Regions from separate parts of the Streptomyces sp. NBC_00988 genome, predicted to be linked through region 1. Evidence: riboswitches for the same ligand, from Rfam matches in the RefSeq annotation. Region 1 holds a riboswitch; each other region holds the start of a gene.

What was found. Region 1 has a riboswitch for cobalamin ahead of OG496_RS03060 (ABC transporter substrate-binding protein). Riboswitches for the same ligand answer to the same signal wherever they lie in the genome.
Region 2: linked by a shared signal. The riboswitch ahead of OG496_RS36965 (ribonucleoside-diphosphate reductase subunit alpha) and the one ahead of OG496_RS03060 (ABC transporter substrate-binding protein) in region 1 are both predicted to bind cobalamin.
Region 3: linked by a shared signal. The riboswitch ahead of metE (5-methyltetrahydropteroyltriglutamate--homocysteine S-methyltransferase) and the one ahead of OG496_RS03060 (ABC transporter substrate-binding protein) in region 1 are both predicted to bind cobalamin.
Region 4: linked by a shared signal. The riboswitch ahead of OG496_RS16220 (cobalamin biosynthesis protein) and the one ahead of OG496_RS03060 (ABC transporter substrate-binding protein) in region 1 are both predicted to bind cobalamin.

Annotation. Positions count from the first base shown of each region.
Region 1 covers NZ_CP108730.1:667,373-674,180, reverse strand. Annotated here, with positions in the region: gene OG496_RS03070 (CbtA family protein) at 1-797, shown strand, start outside; gene OG496_RS03065 (universal stress protein) at 939-1,787, opposite strand; cobalamin riboswitch at 1,951-2,164, shown strand; gene OG496_RS03060 (ABC transporter substrate-binding protein) at 2,218-3,279, shown strand; gene OG496_RS03055 (FecCD family ABC transporter permease) at 3,276-4,289, shown strand; gene OG496_RS03050 (ABC transporter ATP-binding protein) at 4,286-5,080, shown strand; gene OG496_RS03045 (SDR family NAD(P)-dependent oxidoreductase) at 5,125-5,904, opposite strand; gene OG496_RS03040 (nuclear transport factor 2 family protein) at 5,960-6,319, opposite strand; gene OG496_RS03035 (winged helix-turn-helix transcriptional regulator) at 6,421-6,808, shown strand, end outside.
Region 2 covers NZ_CP108730.1:8,009,723-8,016,868, reverse strand. Annotated here, with positions in the region: gene OG496_RS36990 (carbon starvation CstA family protein) at 1-1,898, shown strand, start outside; gene OG496_RS36985 (YbdD/YjiX family protein) at 1,870-2,082, shown strand; gene OG496_RS36980 (DUF3311 domain-containing protein) at 2,235-2,498, shown strand; gene mctP (monocarboxylate uptake permease MctP) at 2,495-4,105, shown strand; gene OG496_RS36970 (GNAT family N-acetyltransferase) at 4,215-4,721, shown strand; cobalamin riboswitch at 4,739-4,898, shown strand; gene OG496_RS36965 (ribonucleoside-diphosphate reductase subunit alpha) at 5,023-7,146, shown strand, end outside.
Region 3 covers NZ_CP108730.1:9,484,086-9,491,231, forward strand. Annotated here, with positions in the region: gene metE (5-methyltetrahydropteroyltriglutamate--homocysteine S-methyltransferase) at 1-2,094, opposite strand, end outside; cobalamin riboswitch at 2,236-2,462, opposite strand; gene meaB (methylmalonyl Co-A mutase-associated GTPase MeaB) at 2,574-3,557, opposite strand; gene scpA (methylmalonyl-CoA mutase) at 3,554-5,740, opposite strand; gene OG496_RS42950 (methylmalonyl-CoA mutase family protein) at 5,740-7,146, opposite strand, start outside.
Region 4 covers NZ_CP108730.1:3,562,598-3,569,743, forward strand. Annotated here, with positions in the region: gene OG496_RS16200 (class II aldolase/adducin family protein) at 1-668, opposite strand, end outside; gene OG496_RS16205 (lysozyme) at 865-1,680, shown strand; gene OG496_RS16210 (inorganic phosphate transporter) at 1,779-3,041, shown strand; gene OG496_RS16215 (hypothetical protein) at 3,076-3,297, shown strand; cobalamin riboswitch at 3,432-3,574, shown strand; gene OG496_RS16220 (cobalamin biosynthesis protein) at 3,674-4,615, shown strand; gene OG496_RS16225 (cobyric acid synthase) at 4,612-6,123, shown strand; gene cobN (cobaltochelatase subunit CobN) at 6,120-7,146, shown strand, end outside.

The sequences.
Region 1 (6,808 bases):
CGCGCATCTTCGCCGAGCCGCAGATCGCCAAGGCCATCGACTACGAGAGCGGCCGTGACGCCGCCCAGAACGCCCTGGACAAGGCGGCCGGCCTGCCCGTCGAGGCCGCCGACCCCGACCTGTTCAGCCGCACCATCCAGGCCAACGTCGGTATCGGCGTCGGCATGATCTTCTTCGGCATGGCGATGGGCGCCCTGTTCGCCGTCGCCTACGCCGTCTGCCTGGGCCGCACCGGCGGGCTGCGGGCACGCAACCTGGCGCTCCTCGTCGCCGGCGGCGGGTTCCTCGGCATGTACCTGGTGCCGTTCCTGAAGTACCCGGCCAACCCGCCCGCGATCGGTCACGAAGAGACCATCCAGCAGCGCAGCGCCCTGTACCTGATCATGGTCGTGTGCTCCGTCGCCTTCCTCGCGGGAGCCGTCTACCTCGGCAAGCACCTCCAGGCACGCTTCGGCAACTGGAACGCGACCCTCCTCGCCGGCGCCGCGTTCGTCGTCGCGATCGGGATCGTCATGCTGCTCCTGCCGCAGCTGGGCCATCTCTCGTACAACAAGGCCAACTTCGGCAACCAGGCCACCGAGACACCACTGCCGCTGAAGGACGACAAGGGCACCATCGTCTACCCGGGCTTCCCCGCCGACGTGCTCTTCAACTTCCGCTTCTACTCGGTCGCCGCGCAGCTCATCCTCTGGACGGCCCTCGGCCTGATCTTCGCCCCCCTCGCCGAACGCCTCCTCAACCCGGCCCGCCCGGACGCCAGTACGCCCTCGCAGGAGTCGGACCCCGTCCCGGCGTAACGGCTTCTTCCACCTTTTCCACTTCTACGGCGAGCGCGGTGATCGATGCGATCACCGCGCTCGGGGTGTGCCGCCCTTGCGGTAGACCTCGACGACGCGGTCCCAGGCCACCGGATCGAAGCGTAGCGGGCAGAGCTGTTCTCATGGGTGGTGCGGGACTACGGCCACCGGGCAGGCGGTGTGTTCCAGTACGGCGTGCGGGGTGGGGCCGAGGGTCCGGCCCGCGCGGCCGATCACCAGCAGTTCGGCCGAGGCGGAGACCGACGCCTGGACCAGGGCGGCCGCCGGGCTCTGGAGGCGGAGATCCTCGTAGACACCCACGTGCGGATACTTCTCCCGCCAGGGCCGCAACGTGTCCGAGAGGCGTTGTGTCTCCTGGTCCTCCCAACGACCCCGGTCCTTCTCGGGCGGTGCGTACGGCATCCAGTGTTCGGCGGGCGAGGGCAGTCGCCAGGCGTGTACGACGTGCAGGCCGGTGCCGCGACGGCAGGCGGCGTCGAAGGCGAAGTCGACGACGGCGCCGGGCAGTTCGCCGCCGTCGACGCCCAGCGTCACGCCGTACGGTGACCGCCCGCGGTGACTGCGGACGAACCCGCTCGGCACCAGCACCACCGGCCCCGCGGAGCGCTCGGCGACCCCGTGAGCCACGGAACCGAGGGCCAGGCCCGCGAAACCGCCCGTACCGCGCAGGCCGAGGACCGTGCAGTCGGCCTCGGCGGCCAGGGGGAGCAGCGCCGGTACGGCCTCTCCGGTGAGGGCGACCACCTCGACCCGGAGTTCGGGGTGGTCCTTCGCGAGTGACGTGACGAGGGCGTCGGGAGAGGGCTCGCGGAAGTAGGGCCAGGTGGTGAGGAGTTGCTCGTCGGGGAGTGTCGAGACGTGTGCGACCCGCAGGGGGAGGCCGCGCAACTCGGCTTCCGTTGCTGCCCAGTCGGCCGCGATGCGGCTGTCCGTGGATCCGTCGACACCGACAACGATCAGTTGGGGCATGGCCGTTGGACCTCCGTGCGAGCGGGTCGGGGCCTCCACGATCCGCCGCGCGGGGCGTGCCGCACAGGGGTTGGACGGAACCGGAGGAAAGTCCGCGGGGCGGGCACTGTGCCATGAGGCCAGCACGGCACCGCACCCCGTGGCCGGAGTCGTCGGGCGATCTTGATACGTTGTGCGGGCCAGTCGTGCCACAACCGAGGCCAGGGAATCCGGTGGGAATCCGGAACTGACGCGCAGCGGTGAGGGGGACGGGCGGGGCAATCGACGCCACTGGGGCGACGCGGGCCGGCCGAAGGAGCCGGTGTGCGACGCGCCGGGAAGGCGCCCCGTCCGGACGAACCCGAGTCCGAAGACCTGCTGGCGCCTTCTCGCCCTCGGCGAGGGGGAGTTCGTAGGCCAGGCTCCGCGTTCGAGCCCCGACAGGCAAGGCATGCCCGTGCTCCGTACCGCCCCCGTCCCGCTGCGCCGCCGTACCGCGGCACTCCTCGTCGCGCCCGCCCTGTTGCTCACCGCGTGCGGCGGATCCGACGGCGACAGTGCCGACGGCGAGACGGAGAAGTCCGCCGCGGGCTTCCCGCTCACCCTCACCGACTGCGGGCACAAGGTCACGTTGAGGTCGGCCCCCGAGCGGGTCGTCTCCCTCAACCAGGGCACCACCGAGATCCTGCTCTCGCTCGGCCTCGCCGACCGCATCGCCGGTACCGCCACCTGGACCGACCCGGTGCTCAAGGGCCTGGCGAAGGCGAACGCGACCGTGCCGCGCCTCGCCGACAACGCGCCCTCCTTCGAGAAGGTCCTCGACGCCGAACCCGACTTCGTCACCGCGTCCTTCGTCTCGACGCTCGGCAAGGGCGGGGTCGCGACCCGCGAACAGTTCGAGAAGCTGGGCGTGCCGACGTACGTCTCGCCGTCCGACTGCGCGGGCAAGGACAACGACAGCGGCGGCGACGGTTCGCGCAGCACACAGCTCACCCTCGACAGCGTCTACGGCGAGATACGCGACCTGTCCCGTGCGATGGGCGTGAAGGCGCGCGGCGACCAGCTCGTGGCCCAGCTGAAGGCGCGGGTGACCAAGGCGACCACCGGTCTCGACGCCTCGGACACCTCCCTCATGTACTGGTTCGCCAACTCTCAGTCGCCCTACCTGGCCGGCTGCTGCGGCGCTCCCGGCGCCATCACCCGTGCCGTCGGTGCGAAGAACGCCTTCTCCGACACCCACGACGAGTGGCCCCAGATCAACTGGGAGACCGTCGCCGACCGCGACCCCGACGTCATCGTCCTCGGCGATCTGACCCGCAAGTCGCAGACCGCCGAGACCGCCGAGGCGAAGATCCACTTCCTGGAGACCAACGCCGCCACCCGCAACCTCACCGCCGTCAAGAAGAAGCGGTACATCCTGCTCAGCGGCCAGGCGATGAACCCCTCCATCCGCACCGTCGAAGGGATCGAGCAGGTCGCCGCCGGCCTGCGCGACTTCGGACTCGCCAAGTGACCGTCCGTACCCTGCTGTTGACGGGTGGCGGGCTGGTCGCGCTGCTGGTCTCCGTGGCCTTCGCGGTGACCATCGGACCTGCCGACATCTCCACGGCCGACGTGTGGGCGTCGGTCGCGTCCCACCTCGGCGGCGGCGAAAGCACCCTTGCTCCGCTGCGGGACGGCATCGTCTGGGACCTGCGCATGCCCCGCACGCTGCTCGCCGCCGTCTGCGGCGCAGGGCTCGCGCTGTGCGGCGCGGTCATGCAGTCCCTGCTGCGCAATCCGCTGGCGGACCCGTTCGTGCTCGGCGTCTCGTCCGGGGCGTCCACGGGGGCGGTCGCTGTGGTCGTGCTCGGGGTGGGCGGCGGGGCCGTGTCGCTGTCGGCGGGCGCGTTCGTCGGTGCGCTGCTCTCCTTCGGGCTGGTCATGCTGCTCAGCCACAGCCTCGGCGCGAGCATGGACCGGGTGGTGCTGTCCGGCGTGGCCGCCATGCAACTCTTCTCCGCACTCACGTCGTTCACGGTGCTGACGTCGGCGGACGCCGAGACCACCAAGGGCGTGCTCTTCTGGCTGCTCGGCTCGCTCTCCGGCGCGGACTGGGGCCAAGTGCTGCTCTGCGCGGGCGCGTTGGCGCTCGTGCTGGTCGTCTGCCTGGGCCATGCCACCACGCTGGACGCGTTCGCCTTCGGCGAGGAGGCAGCCGCAGGCCTGGGCGTGAACGTCGCCCGCGCCCGGCTGATCCTGCTCTGCGCCACGGCGCTGCTCACCGCCGTCCTGGTCAGCTGCGCCGGGGCGATCGGCTTCGTCGGCCTGGTCCTGCCGCACGTCACCCGCGCGTTGACCGGTTCCGGGCATGTACGACTGCTGCCGATCACCGCGCTGACCGGAGCCGTCTTCCTGGTGTGGGTGGACACCCTCGCCCGTACCGTCGTCGATCCCCAGGAGGTGCCGGTGGGGGTGGTGACGTCACTGATCGGCGTACCCGCGTTCGTGATTGTCCTGCACCGGGGCCGGAGGAAGACATGAGCACCCCCGCTCCGGACACCGGCCTGCACGCGGACCGGGTCGCCCGCCGCACCGACGGCCAACTCATCGTCGACGGCGTCACGCTCGCCCTGCGACCTGGGGAGACCGTCGGCCTGCTCGGCCCCAACGGGTCAGGAAAATCAACGCTGTTGCGTCTCCTGGCTGGGGTCCTCCCCGCCTCCGCCGGAGTCGTCACGCTGGACGGGCGCCCGCTCCCCGAGGTCGGGCGCCGCGCGACCGCCCGCCGTATCGCCACCGTCGAGCAACACACCCACACCCAGACCGAGTTGACCGTCTGCGAGGTCGTCGCCCTGGGTCGCATCCCGCACCGCCGCGCCTGGTCACCGGCGTCGGCCGCCGACGCCCGCGCCGTCACCGAGGCCCTGGAACGCACCGGCCTCACCGACCGCGCCGCCCAGTCCTGGCACACCCTCTCCGGCGGCGAACGCCAACGCGCCCAGATCGCCCGCGCGTTGGCCCAGGAACCCCGCGAACTCCTCCTCGACGAACCGACCAACCACCTCGACATCCAGCACCAGCTGGACCTCCTCGACCTGATCGCCGACCTCCCGGTCACCACCGTGATCGCTCTGCACGACCTCAACCTCGCCGCGATGTACTGCGACCGCCTGCTCGTCCTCGACACCGGCCGCACGGTGGCCGAGGGCACCCCGACCGAGGTCCTCACCCCGGCCCTCATCAAGGACGTCTACGGCGTCCGCGCCGAGGTCGGCCACGACCCCGGGCATCCCGTGATCCGTTTTCTGCGGCGGGGGAGCGGGGCGTCGTAGTGGTGGACGGCTTCCCAACCGGCTGAGGTGCAGCCGGTGTTGGGCTAGTGGACGGAGAATCCGCCGTCCACGAAGACCGACTGCCCGGTGACGTAGGCGGAGGCGCGGCTCGCCAGGAACACCACCGCGCCCGCGAAGTCCTCCGCGAGGCCGTTGCGGCCGATCAGGGTGCGCGCGGCCAGGGCCGCCACCATCTCCGGGTCGGACGACAGCCGTTCGTTGAGCGGGGTCATCACGAAACCGGGGACCAGGGTGTTGCAGGTGACGCCGTGCGGGGACCAGGCCTCGGCCTGGGAGCGGGCCAGGGACTCCAGCGCGCCCTTGGAGACGCCGTAGGCGCCGCTCTGGGCGAACGCGCGGTGCGCCTGCTGGGAGGTGATGTGGATGATCCGGCCGAAGCCCCGTTCGGCCATGCCCGGACCGAAGCGCCGGCCCAGGAGGTGCGGCGCCTCCAGGTTCAGGGCCATCGTGGTGTCCCACACGTCCTCGCTCAACTCACCCATCGGCGGGCGCAGGTTGATCCCGGCGCTGTTCACGAGGATGTCCGGCTCGCCGAACACCTCGGCTGCCGCTTCCGCCGCCGCCCGGACGCCGTCCCGAGTGCCCAGATCGCCGCTCACCCACGCCGCCCGGCATCCCTCCGCCGTCAGCTCGTCGACCGTGGCGGTCAGTTCCTGTTCCTTGCGCGCCACCACGACCACCTCGGCCCCCGCTCGCGCGAGCGCTCCGGCGGCGGCCCGGCCGATGCCGGAACTGCCGCCTGTCACGACGGCGACTCGGCCGTCCAGCGAGAAGAGTTCGGAGAGGTAGTCGCCAGAGATCATTCCGGCAGCTTAGGAGGCGGCTCCTCGATCGGCGACCCCGTTGTTCCGGCCGTGCTCAGGGTTCGATGACGAGGCGTTCGACGAGGTCGTCGCGGAGTGTGAACCGGTAGCGCAGATCGACGGTGCCACCGGGGAAGTTGCCTTCGAGGTGGTGTGTGGCGACGTAGTGGGTGGCGTCGGCCCGCTGGGCGCCGGTGAGACGGACGGTGTACGTGAATTCGGACGCGGCCCGACCCAGCCACCGCTCGATCGCGGCGATGCCCTCGTAGGTGTTCCCGTCGTCGATCACCACGGCGTCGTGGGTGAACGCGGTGACGGCGGAGGCGGTGTCGTGGGCGCGGTGTGCGTTCAGGTAGCGGGTGATCGCCGGGGGCAGGGCGCTCGGGGCGATGTCCTGGAGTCGGTTGTCGTGCATGACGGTCCCTACGGTGGTGGCGGGTTCGGACGGTGGGGTCGGCCCAGGTGTTACTGCTAAAATAGAAGCTAGTGACTTCGACTTTAGCAGTAACTGAGGGGATGGTCGCCGTGGCAAGCCGGATCAGGCTGGAGGACCGGGAGTGTCCGCTGTCCACGACGGTGCAGCATGTCGGCGAGTGGTGGACGCTGCTGATCCTCCACGACGCCTTCGACGGCTACCGCCGCTTCGACCAGTTCCAGGAGAGCCTGGGCATCTCCTCCAGCATGCTCACCACCCGGCTGAGGACCCTCGTCGAGGACGGGCTGCTGGAACGCAGGCCCTACCAGACCAACCCCGTCCGCCACGAGTACGTGCTGACCGAGCTCGGACACTCCCTCCGGCCGGTGATCGTCGCCCTCGCCGCGTGGGGCAACTCCCGCCTGGCACCGGAGGATCGCAGCATGATCCTGGTCGACGCGCGGAGCGGCGAGGAGGTCGAGCCCGTCG
Region 2 (7,146 bases), 7.3 Mb from region 1:
ACCACCCCACCGACCGCCGCGTCCTGCTCGGCCACCACTTCGCCGCGATCGCCGGCGCGGGCCCGCTCGTCGGACCCGTACTCGCCGCGCAGATGGGCTACTTGCCCGGCACGGTCTGGATCATCGCCGGGGTCATCTTCGCGGGCGCGGTCCAGGACATGGTGGTCCTGTTCTTCTCAACTCGGCGCGACGGCAGGTCACTTGGGCAGATGGCCCGCGAGGAGATCGGCCCGTTCGGCGGCGCGGCCGCCCTGATCGCCACCTTCGCCATCATGATCATCCTGCTCGGCGTGCTGGCCCTGGTCGTCGTGAACGCGCTGGCCTCCTCCCCCTGGGGCACCTTCTCCATCGGCATGACGATCCCGATCGCCCTCCTGATGGGCTTCTATCTACGGGTACTTCGCCCCGGCCGCGTCTCCGAGGTCTCCCTGATCGGCGTGGCCCTGCTGCTGCTCGCCCTGGTCGCGGGCCGCTGGGTCGCCGAGTCGTCCTGGGCCGGCACCTTCACCCTCGCGCCCTCGACGCTGGTGATCTGGCTGGTGGCGTACGGCTTCGTCGCCTCGATCCTCCCCGTCTGGACCCTGCTCGCCCCGCGCGACTACCTCTCCACCTTCATGAAGATCGGCACGATCGGCCTGCTGGCGATCGGCGTCGTGGTCGCCCTGCCCGCCCTGAAGATGCCCGCGGTCACCGACTTCGCCAAGCACGGCAACGGCCCGGTCTTCGCCGGCTCGCTCTTCCCCTTCGTCTTCATCACGATCGCCTGCGGCGCCCTGTCCGGCTTCCACTCGCTCATCTCCAGCGGCACGACCCCGAAGATGATCCAGAAGGAAACCCAGATCCGCATGATCGGCTACGGCGCCATGCTGATGGAGTCGTCGGTCGCCGTCATGGCGCTGGTCGCCGCGAGCATCATCGACCCGGGTCTGTACTTCGCGATGAACGCCCCGGCGGGCGCGATCGGCACGACGGTGCAGAACGCCTCGCAGGTGGTGAGCAGTTGGGGCTATCACATCTCCCCCGCCGACCTCACGCAGGCCGCGAAGAACGTCGACGAGGCGAGTCTGCTGTCCCGCACCGGCGGTGCACCGACCCTCGCGGTCGGCGTCTCGGAGATCTTCTCCAAGGTGACCGGCGGAAGCCTGCGCGCCTTCTGGTACCACTTCGCGATCATGTTCGAGGCGCTGTTCATCCTGACCGCGCTGGACGCGGGCACGCGGGTGGGCCGGTTCATGCTCCAGGACATGCTCGGGAACGTCTACCGGCCTTTCAGGAACGTGAGTTGGCGGCCGGGCCTGGCCCTGACGAGCGCGATCGTGTGCGCCCTCTGGGGCTACTTCCTCTGGGTCGGCGTCCACGAACCCCTCGGCGGGATCAACCAGCTCTTCCCGATCTTCGGCATCGCCAACCAGCTCCTCGCGGCGGTCGCGCTGGCCGTCTGCACCACCCTCCTGGTGAAGTCCGGGCGCATCAAGTGGGCCTGGATCACCGGGATTCCGCTCGCCTGGGACGCGACGGTCACCCTGACCGCGAGCTGGCAGAAGGTGTTCTCCGGCGACCCGAAGGTGGGCTTCTTCAAGCAACGGTCCGTGTTCCAGGACGCGATCGACGCGGGCAAGGTCCTGCCGCCCGCCAAGTCCATGGACGACATGCGCACCGTCGTCACCAACTCCACGGTGGACGGGGTGCTTTCGGCCATTCTCGCGGTGCTCGTCGTGGTCGTCATCGCGGACGCCCTTCGCGTCTGCGTTCGACACGTCCGCCGCCCCGCGCTCTCCACGCTGAGCGAGACGCCGTACGTCGAGTCGACCATCGTGGCACCGGCCGGGCTGATCCCGACCCGGGAGGAGAAGGAGGAGGCGACCCGCGATGCGGTCGGCGCTGACGCGGGCGGCTAGCCGGCTGGCCGGTGGAGTGCGGTGGTACGTCCGGGAGTTGACGGACGAGTCGGCGTACGACCGCTATGTCGCGCACGTACGCCGGAACCACCCCGAGGCGGAGGTCCCCGGCCGCCGCGACTTCGAACGCATGCGGACGGACCGTCAGGAGGCCGATCCACGCCAGGGTTTCCGCTGCTGTTGACGCCGGCCGTCGACGGCCTCCGTTGACACCGATGTCACGCCTTCACAGAATCGACATGCCGATATACGGACGGGGTCTTCCGCACGCGCGACGCCGTGACCTAGATTGCCTGCGCATTACACAGGCGATCATTGAGGTGACGGAGCCGCGACATGTCAGACGTACCCGAAGTTCCGCCCGAAGTGGGACCACCGGTGGTGACACCGGCCCGCGTCGTCATCGCGGTCTGCCTCGTCGCGCCGTTCGTGGCGCTGCTCTGGGTCGGCTCCTACACGAAGATCGACCCCACGTTCATCGGCGTCCCGTTCTTCTACTGGTACCAGATGCTCTGGGTGCTGATCTCGACCGTGCTGACGATGACCGCCTACAAGCTGTGGCAGCGCGACCAGCGGACCCGCCATGGAGGTAACCGGTGAACGACGGCGTGAACGGCGTCGCTCTCGGCGTCTTCATCTTCTTCTTCCTGGCCGTCACGGTCCTGGGCTTCCTGGCCGCCCGCTGGCGCCGCGCCGACAACGAGCAGAGCCTCGACGAATGGGGCCTGGGCGGACGGTCGTTCGGCACCTGGGTCACCTGGTTCCTGCTCGGCGGTGACCTCTACACGGCGTATACGTTCGTGGCGGTCCCGGCGGCGGTCTACGCGGCGGGCGCGGCGGGCTTCTTCGCGGTGCCGTACACGATCCTCGTGTACCCCCTCATCTTCACGTTCCTGCCCCGCCTCTGGTCGGTGTCGCACAAGCACGGATACGTGACGACCTCGGACTTCGTGCGCGGCCGCTTCGGCTCGAAGGGTCTTTCGCTGGCGGTGGCGGTCACCGGCATCCTCGCGACGATGCCGTACATCGCGCTCCAACTGGTCGGCATCCAGGCCGTGTTGGACGTCATGGGGGTGGGCGGCAGCGCCAACTCCAACTGGTTCGTGAAGGACCTGCCGCTGCTGATCGCGTTCGCCGTGCTGGCCGCGTACACCTACTCGTCCGGCCTGCGCGCGCCCGCGCTGATCGCGTTCGTGAAGGACGGGCTGATCTACATCGTGATCACGGTGGCGATCATCTACATCCCGATCAAGCTCGGCGGCTTCGACGACATCTTCAGCGCGGCGGGCGCCAAGTTCAAGGCTGCGGGAGCGGGCGGACTCGTCCCCGCACCGGCGGGCCAATGGACGTACGCCACACTGGCGTTGGGCTCGGCGCTGGCCCTCTTCATGTACCCGCACTCGATCACCGCAACCCTCTCCTCCAAGAGCCGCAACGTGATCCGCCGCAACACCACGATCCTGCCGCTGTATTCACTGATGCTGGGCCTGCTCGCGCTGCTCGGCTTCATGGCGATCGCGGCCGGAGTCAAGGTCACCAACGGGCAGTTGGCGATCCCGCAGCTGTTCGAGAACATGTTCCCGGACTGGTTCGCGGGCGTGGCCTTCGCGGCGATCGGCATCGGAGCGCTGGTACCGGCGGCGATCATGTCCATCGCGGCGGCGAACCTCTTCACCCGCAACATCTACAAGGACTTCATCAAACCGGACGCGACCCCGGCCCAGGAGACCAAGGTCTCCAAGATCGTCTCCCTCCTGGTGAAGGTCGGCGCCCTGGCCTTCGTCCTGACGATGGACAAGACGGTCGCCATCAACTTCCAGCTCCTGGGCGGCATCTGGATCCTCCAGACCTTCCCGGCCCTGGTCGGCGGCCTCTTCACCCGCTGGTGCCACCGCTGGGCCCTCCTCGCCGGCTGGGCGGTCGGCATGATCTACGGCACCCTCGCCGCGTACGGCGTCGCCTCCCCGACCCAGGATCACTTCGGCGGCTCGTCCAAGGAGATCCCCGGCATCGGCGAGATCGGCTACATCGGCCTGACGGCGTTCGTCATGAACGTCGTGGTGACGGTGGTCCTGACGTTCGCCCTGAAGGCGTTCAAGGCCCCCGATGGCATCGACGAGACGAGCCCCGGCGACTACACGGCGGACGCGGGCGACCCGGGCGTAGAGGTGGAGCTGCCTCCGGCGACAGCGGGGGCAACTCACTAGCGCCGGCTGACCGTCCCCGCCCAAGGGGCGCGACCAGCCACGACGAACCGACAGCGGGCCGCCGAAAAGCAAGTTACTCGGCGGCCCGCTGTCGTCCACACTCACCCGCATGGACTTCCTCATCCGCCGAGCGGACCCCGCCGAATACGAACCCCTCGGCACCCTCACGGCCCACGCCTACCTCGACGACGGCCTCCTCGACTACGGCGAGACCGACCCCTACCTCCCCGTACTGAAGGACGTGGCAAGCCGGGCCGCGGCCGCCGAGGTCCTCGTCGCGGTGGACGGCGACCACCTCCTCGGCGGCGTCACCTTCGTCCCGGGCCCCGGCCCCATCGCCGACATCGCGACAACCGGCGAGGCGGAGATCCGCGCCCTGGCGATCGCCCGCGCCGCCCGCGGCCGCGGCGCCGGCGAGGCCCTCGTCCGCGCCTGCGTGGACCGCGCACGGGCCACCGACGGCTGCACGGCCGTCGTCCTGTCGACCCAGTCCTCCATGCACGCGGCCCACCGCATCTACGAACGTCTGGGTTTCGTCCGCACACCCGACCGGGACTGGAATCCCGTGCCACACCTGGACGATCTCACTCTGCTCACCTATCAACTGACGCTCTGAAACCGCCGCGACACAACATCTGGTGGTGCCACGACAGCCCGGCACAAGATGTATGCTCATGCTCGCTGTCGCCGCAGGGGAATCCGGTGCGAATCCGGAACTGTCCCGCAACGGTGTACTTACGTGCATATGCACGCATGGTCAGTCCGAGGACCTGCCGACGGCGCGCGTCCGGCCACCCGGCCAGGGCGCATGACGTCCGGGCCTCGTGGAGTGGGCCGGTGGACGCGACGCCCCGTGCGCTCGTGTACTGCCGCCTGCCCTCGGCGAGGCCCCGTGCCGAGCGAGGGAGAGCCCCACCGTGACCATCGCGCCAGCAGAGCCGGCATCAGCGACCCAGGCGAACGAGGCGAACGTAGCGACCGCGACCGGACCCGGAACCGACGTTCCCGGAACGGCTGTTCAGGACGCCGACGGCCCCGGTACCGCGATCCTGCGGACCCTGACCGAGCTGACCGCCGACCTCCCCGACGCCGACGCCGGCCGGGTCGCCGCCGCCACGTTGCGCGGCCGGTCCGCGCACGCGGACGTGGCGGAACTGCGCGAGCTGGCGACGGAGGCGGCCGCCGGCCTCATCTCCGAGGACCCGGTCTACTCCCGGCTGGCCGCCCGGCTGCTGACGGTCAGCATCGCCGCCGAGGCCGCCTCCCAGGGCGTCACGACGTTCACCGAGTCCGTCGCCGTGGGCCACCGCGAGGGCCTCATCGCGGACCGTACCGCCGAGTTCGCGACGCTGCACGCGGCCCGCCTGGACGCGCTGATCGACACGGAGGCCGACGACCGCTTCGGCTACTTCGGCCTGCGCACCCTGTACAGCCGTTACCTCCTGCGGCACCCGATCACCCGCAAGGTCATCGAGACCCCCCAGCACTTCATGCTCCGGGTCGGGGCCGGCCTCGCCGAGGACGACAGCACCCGCGCCCTGGACGAAGTCGCCGCGCTCTACCGCCTGATGAGCCGCCTGGACTACCTCCCGTCCTCCCCCACGCTCTTCAACTCCGGCACCCGGCACCCCCAGATGTCGTCCTGCTACCTCCTCGACTCCCCGCTGGACGAGCTGGACTCCATCTACGACCGCTACCACCAGGTCGCCCGCCTCTCGAAGCACGCCGGCGGCATCGGACTGTCGTACTCCCGCATCCGCAGCCGCGGTTCGCTGATCCGGGGGACGAACGGGCACTCCAACGGCATCGTCCCGTTCCTGAAGACGCTGGACGCCTCGGTCGCCGCGGTGAACCAGGGCGGCCGGCGCAAGGGTGCCGCCGCGGTCTACCTGGAGACCTGGCACTCCGACATCGAGGAGTTCCTGGAGCTGCGGGACAACACCGGTGAGGACGCCCGCCGTACGCACAACCTGAACCTGGCGCACTGGATCCCGGACGAGTTCATGCGCCGGGTGAACGAGAACGGCGACTGGTCGCTCTTCTCCCCCGCCGACGTGCCCGAGCTGGTCGACCTGTGGGGCGACGAGTTCGACGCGGCCTACCGCAAGGCCGAGGCGCGGGGTCTCGCCAAGAAGACCATCCCGGCCCGTGACCTCTACGGCCGCATGATGCGCACCCTCGCGCAGACCGGCAACGGCTGGATGACCTTCAAGGACGCGGCCAACCGCACCGCCAACCAGACGGCCGAGCCGGGCCACACGGTCCACTCCTCCAACCTCTGCACGGAGATCCTGGAGGTCACGGACGACGGCGAGACGGCGGTGTGCAACCTGGGTTCGGTGAACCTGGGCGCGTTCGTCACCGATGGTGAGCTGGACTGGGAGCGGCTGGACGAGACGGTCCGCACCGCCGTCACCTTCCTGGACCGCGTGGTCGACATCAACTTCTACCCGACCGAGCAGGCGGGCCGTTCCAATGCCCGCTGGCGCCCGGTCGGCCTGGGCGCGATGGGCCTCCAGGACGTCTTCTTCAAACTCCGCGTCCCCTTCGACTCCCCGCAGGCGCAGGCCCTCTCCACCCGGATCGCCGAGCGCATCATGCTCGCCGCGTACGAGGCCTCCGCCGACCTCGCCGAGCGCAACGGCCCGCTCCCGGCCTGGGAGAAGACCCGTACGGCCCGCGGTGTCCTGCACCCCGACCACTACGGCGTGGAACTGACCTGGCCGGAGCGCTGGTCGGCGCTGCGGGAACGTATCGCCCAGACCGGCATGCGCAACAGCCTGTTGCTGGCGATCGCCCCGACTGCCACCATCGCGTCCATCGCCGGCGTCTACGAGTGCATCGAGCCGCAGGTCTCCAACCTGTTCAAGCGCGAGACGCTCTCCGGCGAGTTCCTCCAGGTCAACTCCTACCTGGTCGACGAGTTGAAGCAGCTCGGCGTGTGGGACGCCCGCACCCGCGAGGCACTGCGCGAGGCCAACGGCTCGGTGCAGGGCTTCAGTTGGATCCCGGAAGACGTGCGCGCCCTGTACCGCACGGCC
Region 3 (7,146 bases), 8.8 Mb from region 1:
CGGATAACCGTGCTCGGCGAGTTCCCGCGCGACCTGCATGTGCGAGCGGGCCGCCTCCAGGCTGATGACGTCCGCGTCGAGGTCGTCGATGGCCCGCACGATGTCGCCGAACTCGGCGTAGCACATGTGGGTGTGGACCTGCGTCTCCGGACGGACGCCGGCGGTGGTCAGCCGGAACGCCTCCGTGGCCCAGGCGAGATACGCCCCCCGGTCCGCCGCGCGCAGCGGGAGGGTCTCGCGCAGGGCGGGTTCGTCGACCTGGATGACCGAAGTCCCGGCCGTCTCAAGGTCGTTGACCTCGTCGCGCAGGGCGAGTGCGACCTGCCGGGCGGTGTCGCCGAGCGGCTGGTCGTCGCGGACGAAGGACCAGGCGAGCATGGTGACCGGCCCGGTGAGCATGCCCTTGACCGGGCGCGAGGTGAGCGACTGGGCGTACGTCGTCCAGCGGACCGTCATCGGTTCGGGGCGGGAGATGTCGCCGGCCAGGATCGGCGGGCGGACGTAACGGGTGCCGTACGACTGGACCCAGCCGTGCTGCGTGGCGAGGTAGCCCGTCAGCTGCTCGGCGAAGTACTGGACCATGTCGTTGCGTTCGGGCTCGCCGTGCACGAGGACGTCGAGGCCGGTCTTCTCCTGGTAGGAGATGACCTCGCCGATCTCCGCCTTGATGCGCTCCTCGTAACCGGCCGTGTCGATCCGCCGCGCCCTCAAGTCGGCCCGCGCGGTGCGTAGTTCGGCGGTCTGCGGGAACGAACCGATCGTGGTCGTCGGCAGCGGCGGCAGCCCGAGATGCGCGCGCTGCGACGCGGTCCGCTCGGCGTACGGCCGGGAGCGGCGGGCGTCGGTGTCCGTGACCGCGGCGGCCCGGGTCCGCACGGCGGGATCGCGGGTGAGTGCCGAACCGGCGCGGGAGGCCAAGTCGGCCCGGTTGGCGGCGAGTTCGGCGGCGATCGTGTCGGTGCCCTGGGCCAGGCCCTTGGCGAGCGTGACGATCTCGCCGGTCTTCTGCCGCGCGAACGCGAGCCAGCGCAGGATCTGCGGCTCGATGTCCCGCTCGGCGGCTGCGTCGAGCGGCACGTGCAGCAGCGAGCAGGAGGCGGCCACATCGACCCGGTCGGCGAGACCGAGCAACGTGCCCAGTGTGGCAAGGGACTTGGTGAGGTCGTTGACCCAGACGTTACGGCCGTTGACCACACCGGCGACCAGCCGCTTGCCGGGCAGTCCGCCGACGGCGGCGAGGGCGTCCAGGTTGGCGGCGGCGGACTCGGTGAAGTCGAGCGCGAGGCCCTCCACGGGCGCCTTCGCGAGGACCGGCAACGCGTCGCCGAGCCGGTCGAAGTAGGAGGCGACGAGCAGCTTCGGCCGGTCGGTGAGGGCGCCGAGGTCGCGGTAGGCGCGGGTGGTGGCGCTCAGTTCGGCCGGGGTGCGGTCCTGGACCAGGGCGGGCTCGTCGAGCTGCACCCACTCCGCGCCCGCCGCACGGAGGTCGGCGAGGACCTCGGCGTACACGGGCAGCAGCCGGTCCAGGAGGGTCAGCGGATCGAAGTCCGTGGGCACGCCGGGTGCGGGCTTGGCGAGCAGGAGGTAGGTGACCGGGCCGACGAGCACCGGGCGGGCGGTCAGGCCCAGGGCGAGGGCCTCCTTCAACTCCGCCACCTGCTTGGTGGAGTCGGTGGTGAAGACGGTGTCCGGGCCCAACTCGGGCACCAGATAGTGGTAGTTGGTGTCGAACCACTTCGTCATCTCCAGCGGCGCCACGTCCTGCGTGCCGCGCGCCATCGCGAAGTACCCGTCCAGCGCGTCGAGTTCGACGGCGGCGCGGTGGCGTTCGGGGATCGCGCCGACCATGACGGTGGTGTCGAGGACGTGGTCGTAGTACGAGAAGTCGCCGGTCGGGACCTCGTGGATGCCGGCGTCCGTCAGTTGCCGCCAGTTGGTGCGGCGCAGTTCGGCGGCGGTGGTGCGGAGGGTGTCGGCGTCGACGCGGGCCTTCCAGTAGCCCTCGATGGCCTTCTTGAGTTCCCGGCCCCTGCCCTGGCGGGGGTAGCCGTAGACGGTTGCCCGTGCTGCCGCGGCTGCGGACTTCGGTGTCACGGAAATCTCCTTCGCGAGATATCTCCCTGGATCCCGGTGTCGGGACGTGAGCGCGAAGGAACGCCAGATCGGAGGGTTGTTGTGTCCGCCGATGTGTACGCCGACCCGCCCACGAGGTCACCGGGATTCCGCGCGCGAATGCTTCGCGTGCGGGCAGGTGGCAGGTCTTCGGACTTGCGGGCACGGCCTCCTGCGAACCGGAGGACACCTACTGGCCGTCGCTTCCCAGGTCCTGTTGCGGGGCCCAGTGCGTATGACGGCGGTCGTTCCCGCTTACCGCTGCGGGGCAGTCCCGGAATTTCACCGGGTTCCCTCTTGCGACGCGTTCCGTCTGGCTGACGGGGCGAACCAGCTGCGCGGCCAGCCTAAAGGGTCTGGGGTGGATGCGTCGATTTTTTGGGTGCCGGCCGGGGGCTGGTCGCGCTCACGTGGCGGAGCCGCACATCGATACAGCCCCGCGCCCCTGAAAACAGGTTGGGTCAGTTGGGCGGGATGCCGAAGGCTCGCAGGATCTGTTCTGCCGCCAGGGTTGCTGTCAACTCGCCCTCGCGAACCTGGCGTTCCAGGTCCGGGGCGAGAGCGCGCACCGTCGGGTCGGCGTGCAGACGGCCCAGGAGTTCGTCTCGGACCATCGTCCAGGTCCAATCCACCTGCTGCTCGCGGCGCTTCGCGGCCAGGCGGCCCGTGGAGTCCAGCAGCGAACGGTGTTGTTCCAGGCGCTCCCAGACCGTGTCCAGGCCCGTGCCCTCGCGTGCGCTGCAGCTCAGTACCGGTGGGGTCCAGGCCGCGTCGGCGGGATGCATCAGCCTTAGCGCGCCCGCCAGTTCACGTGCCGCGCTCTTCGCGTCGCGCTCGTGCGGGCCGTCCGCCTTGTTGACGGCGATGACGTCCGCCAGCTCCAGGACGCCCTTCTTGATGCCCTGTAGTTGGTCGCCGGTGCGGGCCAGGGTCAGCAACAGGAAGGAGTCGACCATGTTCGCGACCGCCGTTTCCGACTGGCCCACGCCTACCGTCTCCACGAGGACGACGTCGTAGCCCGCCGCTTCCATCACCACGATCGACTCGCGGGTCGCCTTCGCGACGCCGCCGAGGGTGCCGGCGGTGGGGGAGGGGCGGACGAAGGCCGCCGGGTCCACGGCCAGGCGTTCCATGCGGGTCTTGTCGCCGAGGATCGAGCCGCCCGTGCGGGTCGACGACGGGTCCACGGCCAGCACCGCGACCCGGAAGCCCTGCGAGGTCAGCAGCGTGCCGAAGGCGTCGATGAACGTCGACTTGCCGACGCCCGGTACGCCGCTGATGCCGATCCGGCGGGCCTGGCCGCTGTGCGGGAGCAGTTCGGTCAGCAACTCCTGGGCCATGACCCGGTGTTGGGGCTTGGTCGACTCGACGAGGGTGATGGCACGGGCCACCAGGGCCCGCTTGCCGTCGAGCACGCCCTTCACATAGGTGTCGACCTCGATCACAGGGTGTGCCCGAGGTCGGCGGCCAGGCGTCGCACCAGGTCGTGGGCCGCGTCCGGGATCACCGTCCCGGGCGGGAACACGGCCGCCGCGCCCATCTCCAGGAGGGTGGGGACGTCCTGCGGCGGGATGACTCCGCCGACCACGATCATGATGTCCTCGCGGCCCTCTTCGGCGAGCGATTCCTTCAACGCCGGTACGAGGGTGAGGTGTCCGGCGGCGAGCGAGGAGACCCCGACGATGTGCACGTCCGCCTCGACGGCCTGGCGGGCCACCTCGCCCGGGGTCTGGAACAGCGGGCCGACGTCGACGTCGAAGCCGAGGTCGGCGAAGGCGGTGGCGATCACCTTCTGGCCGCGGTCGTGGCCGTCCTGGCCCATCTTGGCGACCAGGATGCGGGGGCGGCGGCCCTCGGCCTCCTCGAACGCGGCCACGAGGGTCCGGGTGCGTTCTACGGACGGGGAGTCGCCGGCTTCGGTGCGGTACACACCGGCGATCGTACGGATCTGGCTCGCGTGCCGCCCGTACACCTTCTCCAGCGCGTCGGAGATCTCGCCGACCGTCGCCTTCGCGCGGGCCGCGTCCACCGCCAGCTCCAGGAGGTTGCCCTCACCGCCCGCTGCCCGGGTCAGGGCGTGCAGGGCGTCCTGGGTGGCCTGTTCGTCGCGCTCGGCGCGCAACCGCCGTAGTTTCTGGATCTGTTGGGTGCGTACGGAGGAGTTGTCGACCTTGAGGACGTCGATCTCCTCGTCGGTCTCCACGCGGTACTTGTTGACGCCGATGACCGGCTGGCGGCCGGAGTCGATGCGGGCCTGGGTGCGGGCCGCGGCCTCCTCGATGCGGAGCTTCGGGATGCCCGCGTCGATGGCCTTGGCCATGCCGCCCGCCGCCTCGACCTCCTCGATGTGCTGCCAGGCCCGGCGCGCGAGGTCGTAGGTCAGCTTCTCGACGTACGCGCTGCCGCCCCACGGGTCGATGACCCGGGTCGTGCCGGACTCCTGCTGGATGAGGAGCTGGGTGTTGCGGGCGATGCGCGCCGAGAAGTCGGTCGGGAGGGCGAGGGCCTCGTCCAGGGCGTTGGTGTGCAGCGACTGGGTGTGTCCCTGTGTTGCCGCCATGGCTTCTACGCAGGTGCGCGTGACGTTGTTGAAGACGTCCTGCGCGGTCAGCGACCAGCCCGATGTCTGTGAATGGGTGCGCAGGGAGAGGGACTTGGCGTTCTGCGGGTCGAACTGCTTGACCAGCTTGGCCCACAGGAGGCGGGCCGCGCGCATCTTGGCGATCTCCATGAAGAAGTTCATGCCGATCGCCCAGAAGAAGGACAGCCGGGGCGCGAACGTGTCCACGTCCATCCCGGCCTCCCGGCCCGCCCGGATGTACTCGACGCCGTCGGCGAGGGTGTACGCCAGCTCCAAGTCGGCTGTCGCGCCCGCCTCTTGGATGTGGTAGCCGGAGATGGAGATGGAGTTGTAGCGGGGCATCCGCTGCGAGGTGTAGGCGAAGATGTCGGAGATGATCCGCATCGACGGCTTCGGCGGATAGATGTAGGTGTTGCGGACCATGAACTCTTTGAGGATGTCGTTCTGGATGGTCCCGGCCAACTTCTCGGGCGGTACGCCCTGTTCCTCCGCCGCCACGATGTAGAGGGCCAGTACGGGCAGCACCGCGCCGTTCATCGTCATCGACACGGTCATCTTGTCGAGCGGGATGCCGTCGAAGAGCTGGCGCATGTCGTAGATCGAGTCGATCGCCACGCCCGCCATGCCGACGTCACCGGTCACGCGCGGGTGGTCGCTGTCGTAACCCCGGTGCGTGGGCAGGTCGAAGGCGACCGACAGGCCCTTCTGGCCGGCCGCCAGGTTGCGCCGGTAGAAGGCGTTGGACTCCTCGGCCGTGGAGAAACCCGCGTACTGGCGGATCGTCCAGGGCTGGTTGACGTACATCGTCGGGTACGGGCCGCGCAGATACGGCGCGATGCCCGGGTAGGTGGCCAGGAAGTCCAGGCCCTCCAAGTCCTGCCCCGTGTACAGGGGTTTGACGGCGATGCCCTCCGGGGTCTCCCAGAGGAGGTCGTCGCCGCCCGCCGCCTTCTTCACGGCGTCACGCCACTCGTCGGTACCGGCTTCGACGGCCGGGGCCCCCAGCTCGATCCCGGAGAAGTCGGGGATGCGCCCCATCGCTGCCATCAGGACACTCCCATGCGGTCGAGGGTGGCGGAGAGTACGGCTACGGCGTCACAGCCCGCGAAGACGTAGGCGTCGACACCGGAGTACTGCCCGGGGCGGCCCGCGAGGAACACGTGCCCGGCACCGGCCGACCTCAACTCCCCGGCGACCGAGGCCGCTTGCTCCTCGTACAGCGCGTCGCTGGAGCACAGGCAGGCCTCGGTGGCCCCGCTGTCCGCGAACTCGCCCCCGGTGACGGGCTCGATGCCGCCCGCCTGGAACAGGTTCGACGCGAAGGAGAGCCGGGCGGTGTGCGCGGCGGCCGGGCCGAGCGCGGCCAGGAAGATCCGCGGCCGGGAGCCGGTCGCCGCGAGGTGGGCGTCGGAGCGGGCGCGCAGGGCCTCGTAGGCCTCGTCGCGCCGTACGCGCGGCAGGCCGCCGGACGGGGCCGTGAGGGCGGGGGCGCGCTCCGGGAGGCGTTCGGCGAGGTTCGGGAACTCGCTGACGCCGGTGATGGGTTCGCGGCGTTTGGCGAGCTTCGCGCTGCGGGCCGCCCAGGTCGTGGCGAGGTCCTCGCGGAGGCTGCCCGAGCTCAATACGGCTGCCTGGCCGCCCTGTTGCTCGATGTGCTGGAAGAACTCCCAGCCCGCGTGGGCGAGTTCGTCCGTGAGGCGCTCCACGTACCAGGAGCCGCCCGCCGGGTCGATCACCCGGGACAGATGCGACTCCTCGACCAGGATCGTCGAGGTGTTGCGGGCGATCCGGCGCGCGAACGCGTCCGGCAGGCCCAGCGCGTGGTCGAAGGGCAGCACGGTGACGGACTCGGCGCCGCCCACCCCGGCGGCCAGCGTCGCGACCGTCGTGCGCAGCATGTTCACCCACGGGTCGCGGCGGGACATCATCACCGGCGAGGTCACCGCGTGCTGCACCTGCCCGCCCGGCGCCCCGCACACCTCGGCCACGCGTGCCCAGAGCCTGCGCGCGGCGCGCAACTTGGCGATGGTGAGGAACTGGTCGGCGGTCGCCGCGTACCTGAACTCCAGCTGTCCTACGGCCTGTTCGACGCTCAGGCCCGCGTCGGTCAGCTCGCGCAGATAAGCGACACCGGTCGCCAGCGAGGCGCCCAGCTCCTGCGCCGCCGAACCGCCGGCCCCGTGGTACGGCAGCGCGTCCACGGTCAGCGCGCGCAGCCCCGGGTACTCCTCGGCGCAGCGCCGGGCGAGCGCGGCGACGGGGGCGAAGGGGAAGCCCTCGTTCCCGGTGCGGGCCGCGAAGCCCAGCGGGTCGGCGCCGAGGGTGCCGCGGGCGGCTTCGGGTGCGACGCCCCGCTCCTCGTACAGCCGTAGCAACTCGGTTGCCGCGGGCTCGACTTCGCTTCCCGCGTCGAGGGCTACGGGCGCCAGGTCGAGATAGACGCCGTCGAGGGT
Region 4 (7,146 bases), 2.9 Mb from region 1:
AGCGTCGGCGACAGCCCCGGCACCGATGACGCCGTCAGCCACAGCCGGCACATCCACTCCAGCTGGGCCGTGCGGTCGAAGGCCTGGTCCAGGGAGTCGCCGTAGGCGATCGTGCCGTGGTTCTGGAGGAGGCAGGCGGAGCGGTCCGCCAGTGCCTGGAGCATGTTCTCGGCCAACTCCTCCGTGCCGTATGTCGCATACGGGGCAACCCGGACCGGGCCCCCGAGCGCGCCGGACATGTAGTGGACCGAGGGGAGTTCGGGGACGAGGGTCGAGACGGCCGTCGCGTGGACGGCGTGGGTGTGGACGACGGCGTGGGCGTCAGTGCTGCGGTAGACGGCGAGATGCATGGGGAGTTCGCTCGTCGGGAGCAGGGTGCCGAGGACCTGCCGGCCGTCGAGGTCGACGCCGACCGTGTCGGCGGGTGCGAGGCGGTCGTAGGGGACGCCCGACGGTGTGACCAGGACCGTGTCGCCGACGCGCACCGAGACGTTTCCGGAGGTGCCGACGACGAGGCCGTCGGAGACCGTCCGGCGGGCGGTCGTGACGAGCGCGCCCCAGGCGTGCGCCTCCTCGGCGCGCACACTCCTCCTCCGCGCCTCCCCCACAACTCCCGCGCTCTCCCGGGCGCCCCGCCCGTCCCACTGGTCCCGCCGTTGCTCAGCCATGCCGCGATCCTGTCAGCCGGTGCCCCAACGCACGTTCGGGCGAAGGCACTTTAGGCCGGAAGCCTCGCATCCGAAAGATGACATATGGGCGTTAATCGCCCACTCCGGCCGCTTGGCCGGAGACCGACCGGCGTTGACGGATCTTCCAATAACCTCTGGGAGATTTGTCGTGCACGCCGCCATTCCCGGGGGAAACATGGCCCGTGATCGCAAACCGTCCCTGACCCGCGTCCGCACCCGCACCCGCACCGGCATCCGCCTCCGCCCCCACCCCCGCGCCCGCCTCGCCGCGGCCGCCGTCGCCGCGCTCACCGTCGGCGCGACCACCCTCGCGCTCGCCGAGATCCCGGCCGCCGCCGCAGGCATCGCCGCGAGCGCGACGAAGGGCCACGACGTCTCCTCGCACCAGAAGAACGTCAACTGGCCGAGCGCGAAGGCGAAGGGCGCCACGTTCGTCTACGTCAAGGCGACCGAGTCGACGACCTACCGCAACCCGTACTTCAGCCAGCAGTACGACGGCGCCCGCAAGGCCGGCATCATCCGCGGCGCGTACCACTTCGCCCTGCCGGACAGGTCGTCGGGCGCGAGCCAGGCCGCGTACTTCGTGGCGCACGGCGGCGACTGGAAGGCGGACGGCTGGACGCTGCCGCCCGCGCTGGACATCGAATACAACCCGTACGACAAGAAGCACGGCTGCTACGGCCTGAGCAAGGCCAAGATGGTCAGCTGGATCAAGGCCTTCAGCGCCGAGGTGAACCGGGAGACCGGCCGCCGTCCGGTGATCTACACGACCACCCTGTGGTGGAAGACCTGCACGGGCGACAACAGCTCCCTGGCCTCGACACACGCGCTGTGGATCGCCCGCCACGCGTCGGCGGACGCGGGCTCGCTGCCCGCCGGATGGTCGTACTGGACCTTCTGGCAGTACGACAACAGCGGGAGCCTGCCGGGTGACCAGAATCTCTTCAACGGGACGGTGAGCCAGCTGCGGAAGTTCGCCCGCGGATACTAGGCAATCCGGACACCACCGATACCCCCTCAGTTCATCTTCCGTTCACCCAGATTGCCTACGGTCAACGCGCCGATGACTTCGAACGATTGCCTGGGTAAATGGAAAGCTTCTCGCTGATCCTCGCGATTGTGGTGATCACCGCACTCGCGTTCGATTTCACGAACGGTTTCCACGACACGGCCAACGCGATGGCCACCACCATCTCGACCGGTGCGCTCAAGCCCAAGGTCGCGGTGGCCATGTCGGCCACCCTCAACCTGGTGGGCGCTTTTCTGTCCGTGGAGGTCGCCAACACGATCTCCAAGGGGCTCGTCGATGAGAGCGGCATCCGTCCCGAGGTCATTTTCGCCGCCCTCGTCGGCGCGATCCTCTGGAACCTGGTGACCTGGCTCGTCGGCCTGCCGTCCAGTTCCTCGCACGCCCTGATGGGCGGTCTGATCGGCGCCACCATCGCCTCGGCCGGCACCGGCGCGGTCCACGGCGACGTCCTGGTCACCAAGGTCCTGCTCCCGGCGGTCGCCGCCCCGGTCGTCGCGGGCATCGCGGCGATGCTCGCCACCCGCTTCTCCTACGCCCTGAGCCGCAACGCGGGCGGCAAGGCCGCCGACAAGGGCTTCCGCGTCGGCCAGATCGCCTCCGCCGGACTGGTCTCGCTGGCCCACGGCACGAACGACGCGCAGAAGACGATGGGCATCATCACCCTCGCCCTGATCGCCGGCGGCTCCATCGCCCCCGACTCGGACCCGCCCACCTGGGTCATCCTCTCCGCGGGCCTCGCCATCGCGATGGGCACCTACATCGGCGGCTGGCGCATCATCCGCACGATGGGCAAGGGCCTGACCGACCTCCAGCCGCAGCAGGGCTTCGCCGCCCAGACCAGCGCGGCCGCGGTCATCCTGGCCTCGTCGCACATCGGCTTCTCGCTCTCCACCACGCACGCCGTCTCCGGCTCGGTGATGGGCGCGGGCCTCGGCCGCAAGGGCGGTGTCGTCCGCTGGTCGACCGCCACCCGGATGTTCGTCGCCTGGGGTCTGACGCTGCCGGCCGCCGCGCTGGTCGGCGCGCTCGCCGAGTCCGTGACCGACCTCGGCGACTGGGGCACCGCGCTGGTGGCCGTCTTCCTGGTCGCCTCCAGCACCGGCATCTGGCTGCTCTCCCGCCGCCAGGTCGTCGACGCCTCGAACGTCAACGAGGTCGACGAACCGGCCGGCGTGGTGACCACCGCGATCGCCGCCGTGACCCCGCCGCCCCCGTCGGTAGCCCTCTCTGAGGGTCTGACGGCGACGATCCCCTCGCCGCCCGTGAACCCGGCCCCCATCGTGCAGTCCGACCCGGCGACACCGCCGGCCGCCGCCGTCTGAGCCCCGCGCCCCGGACACGAAGGAACGAATCAGCATGCACATCGACTGGGCAGCCCTCGGCTCCGTCTTCGGCGTCAGCCTCGTCGCCACCGTCTCCCTGGTGGCCGTCTTCACCCTCGGCATCGTCGGCCTCTCCCGCCGCGAACGCGCCACCGCCCAGGGCGACTCCGCGCCTCTCGCCCTGACCGGCGCGTACGCCTGCTTCGCGGCCTGCGCGGCGGCGGTGGCGTACGGGATCTATCTGATCGTGGCCTGACCGGCCGCCAGTTGAACGGAACGTGGGGTGCGGGACGGATCGCCGTCCCGCACCCCACGTCCGCGTGACCCCTCCGCCCCCTCGCGTGTGGGCATCAGCACACTCCGTCCCCGCAGGTCAACAGCAAGTTGACGGCCCTTCCAACAGCATGGTGGACTGCCGGAGCCATATACGGCGGCAGGAGAGGAAGCCGGTGCGAATCCGGCGCGGTCCCGCCACTGTCACCGGGGTAGACACCCCCGGGAGCCAGGAACTCTCACCGCCGGTCTCGTCGAACCAGGGCGTGGACACCCTGAGTGAGGACATATCGCCATGCTCGGCTGCCGTTCGAGGTCCCGTACCCACGCAGTGCCCGCCCCAGCGATCGGCTGAGCCGATGCGTGCCGATCGCGTCTTCGCGTACGGCGCCGCCGCCGGCCTCCTCGGCGACCACCTGCTCGGCGATCCCCGCCGCGGGCATCCGGTCGCCGCCTTCGGCCGTGCCGCCGGCGCCGTGGAACGCCTGCTGTGGCGCGACCACCGGGGCTGGGGCGCCCTGCACACCGCCGTGTGCGTGGGTGGCACCATCACCCTCGCCGCCGCGGCCACTTCGGCCCTACGACCGTCCCGTACGGCCTCTGCCGCCCTCACCGCCGCCGCCACCTGGGCCGTCGTCGGCGGGACCTCCCTCGCGCGCGAGGCCGGGGTCGTCGGGCGGGCGCTGGAGGCCGGGGACATCGACGCCGCACGGGCGCGCCTGCCGCACCTCTGCGGGCGGGACCCGCAGGCCCTCGACGCCGACGGGATCGCCCGGGCCGTCGTCGAGTCCGTCGCCGAGAACACCTCCGACGCTGTCGTCGGCGCCCTGGTCTGGGGCGGCATCGCGGGCGTCCCGGGCCTGCTCGGGTTCCGGGCCGTGAACACGCTCGACGCCATGGTCGGCCACAAGTCGGCCAAGTACCGCCGCTACGGCTGGGCTTCGGCCCGCCTCGACGACGTCGCCGGCTGGCCGGGCGCCCGCCTCACCGCCGCCCTCGCGACCGTCGCGGGCGGCGACCCGCGCGGAGCCGCCCGCGCCTGGCGCACCGACGCCCGCAAACACCCCAGCCCCAACGCCGGCCCCGTGGAGGCCTCCTTCGCGGGCGCCCTCGGCGTGCGCCTCGGCGGGACGCTCTCCTACGGCGGCCGGGTCGAGCACCGGCCCGTGCTCAACGGAGACGGTCGCCCCGTCGCCGTACCGGACATCGCGCGTGCCGTACGGCTGTCCCGGCGGGTCGGTCTGCTCGCGCTCGGGGTCAGTGTCGCCGGGCGGTTGCTCGTGAAGGGACGGAAGTCATGAGCGGCGGCGGGCTGTTGGTGGCCGGCACCACCTCGGACGCCGGCAAGAGTGTCGTGACCGCCGGGATCTGCCGGTGGCTGGTGCGGCAGGGCGTGAAGGTCGCGCCGTTCAAGGCACAGAACATGTCGCTGAACTCGTTCGTGACGCGCGAGGGCGCCGAGATCGGGCGGGCGCAGGCCATGCAGGCGCAGGCGTGCCGGATCGAGCCGACCGCGCTGATGAATCCCGTGCTGCTGAAGCCGGGCAGCGACCGCACCAGCCAAGTCGTGCTGATGGGCAGGCCCGTTGGCGAGATGAGTGCCCGTGGCTATCACGGCGGGCGGCAAGAGGCCCTGCTCGGCACGGTGTTGGACTGTCTCGCCGAGTTGCGGGGCACGTATGACGCGGTGATCTGTGAGGGGGCCGGTTCGCCCGCCGAGATCAATCTGCGGCGGACCGACATCGTGAACATGGGCATCGCGCGCAATGCCCGACTGCCCGTGCTCGTGGTCGGCGACATCGACCGCGGGGGCGTCTTCGCCTCCTTCTTCGGGACCGTCGCGCTGCTCAGCCCCGAGGACCAGGCGTTCGTCGCCGGGTTCCTCGTCAACAAGTTCCGCGGCGATGTGTCGCTGCTGGAACCGGGGTTGGAGATGCTGCTCGGCCTCACCGGGCGGCGGACGTACGGCGTGCTGCCGTTCCGGCACGGGCTCGGGATCGACGAGGAGGACGGGCTGCGCATCTCGTCGCGCGGCACCGTGCGCGAGTCGAACACCGCGCCGCCGGTCGGCGAGGACGTGCTGCGGGTCGCCGTCTGCGCGATCCCCCTCATGTCCAACTTCACCGACGTGGACGCGCTGGCCGCCGAACCGGGCGTCGTGGTGCGGTTCGTGGACCGGCCGGAGGAGTTGGCCGACGCGGACCTCGTCGTGATTCCGGGGACCCGGGGGACGGTGAAGGCGCTGGAGTGGCTGCGGGAGCGCGGCCTCGCCGACGCCCTCGTCCGCAGGGCCGCCGAGCAGCGGCCGACTCTCGGTATCTGCGGTGGCTTTCAGATCCTCGGCGAGCACATCGACGACGAGGTCGAGAGCCGGCAGGGCTCGGTCGACGGGCTCGGCGTCCTGCCGCTGCGCGTGCGGTTCGCGCGCGAGAAGACCCTCACCCGGCCGGTGGGCGAAGCCCTCGGCGAGCCGGTCGAGGGATACGAGATCCATCACGGGGTGGCCCAACTCACCGGCGGGGATGCCTTCTTGGACGGGTGCCGGGTCGGTCAGACCTGGGGTACCCACTGGCACGGCTCGCTGGAGTCGGACGGGTTCCGGCGGGCGTTCCTGCGCGAGGTCGCGGCCGCCGCGGGCCGCCGGTTCGTGCCGGCGCCCGACACCTCGTTCGCCGCGCTGCGCGAGGAGCAGCTCGACCGGCTCGGCGACCTCATCGAACAGCACGCGGACACGGACGCGCTCTGGCGACTCATCGAGTCCGGCGCGCCGCAAGGACTGCCTTTCATTCCACCGGGAGCGCCCGCATGAGCACAGTGTTGTTGTTGTCGACCGCCGACACGGATCTGCTGGCGGCCCGGGCCTCCGGCGCCGGGTACCGGATCGGCAACCCGAACCGGGTGGACGTGGCAGCCGAGTTGCCCGCGCTCGTCGCTGGCGCGGACGTCGCCGTCGTACGACTGCTCGGCGGCAAGCGCGCCTGGGAGGACGGACTCGCCGCGCTGAAGGCGTCCGGGATTCCGACCGTGCTGCTCGGCGGAGAGACCGTCCCCGACGCCGAGTTGATGGCCGAGTCGTCCGTACCGGCTGGTGTGGTCGCCGAGGCGCTCAGGTATCTCGTCGAGGGCGGGCCGGAGAACCTCGCCGAACTCGCCCGGTTCCTCTCGGACACGGTGCTGCTCACGGGCGAGGGCTTCGAAGAGCCGCAGAAGATGGCCGAGTTCGGTGTCCACGGCGAGCGCGCCTTCGTCGAGGGCCGGCCGACGGTCGGCGTGCTCTTCTACCGGGCGCATCACCTCAGTGGCAACACGGCCTTCGTGGACACCCTCTGCGACCAGATCGAGGCGAAGGGCGCCAACGCCCTTGCCGTGTACTGCGGTTCGCTGCGCGGCGCCGACTCCGGGCTGTACGAGATCCTCGGCAACGCCGACGCACTCATCGCCACCGTCCTCGCCGCCGGCGGCACCCACGCCTCGCAGGCCTCGGCCGGCGGCGACGAGGAGGCGTGGGACATCGGCGCGCTCGCCGACCTCAACGTCCCTGTGCTGCAAGGCCTTTGCCTTACGTCGTCCAGGGCGACCTGGGACGAGTCCTCCGCCGCCCTCTCCCCCATGGACGCCGCGATGCAGGTCGCGATCCCGGAGTTCGACGGCCGCCTCATCACCGTCCCGTTCTCCTTCAAGGAGCAGGGTCCGGACGACGTCCCGGTCTACGTCGCCGACCCCGAGCGGGCCGCCCGCGTCGCCGGAATCGCCGTACGGCACGCGAAGTTGAAGCACAAGCCGAACGCCGAGAAGAAGCTCGCGGTCGTCTTCACCGCCTATCCGACGAAGC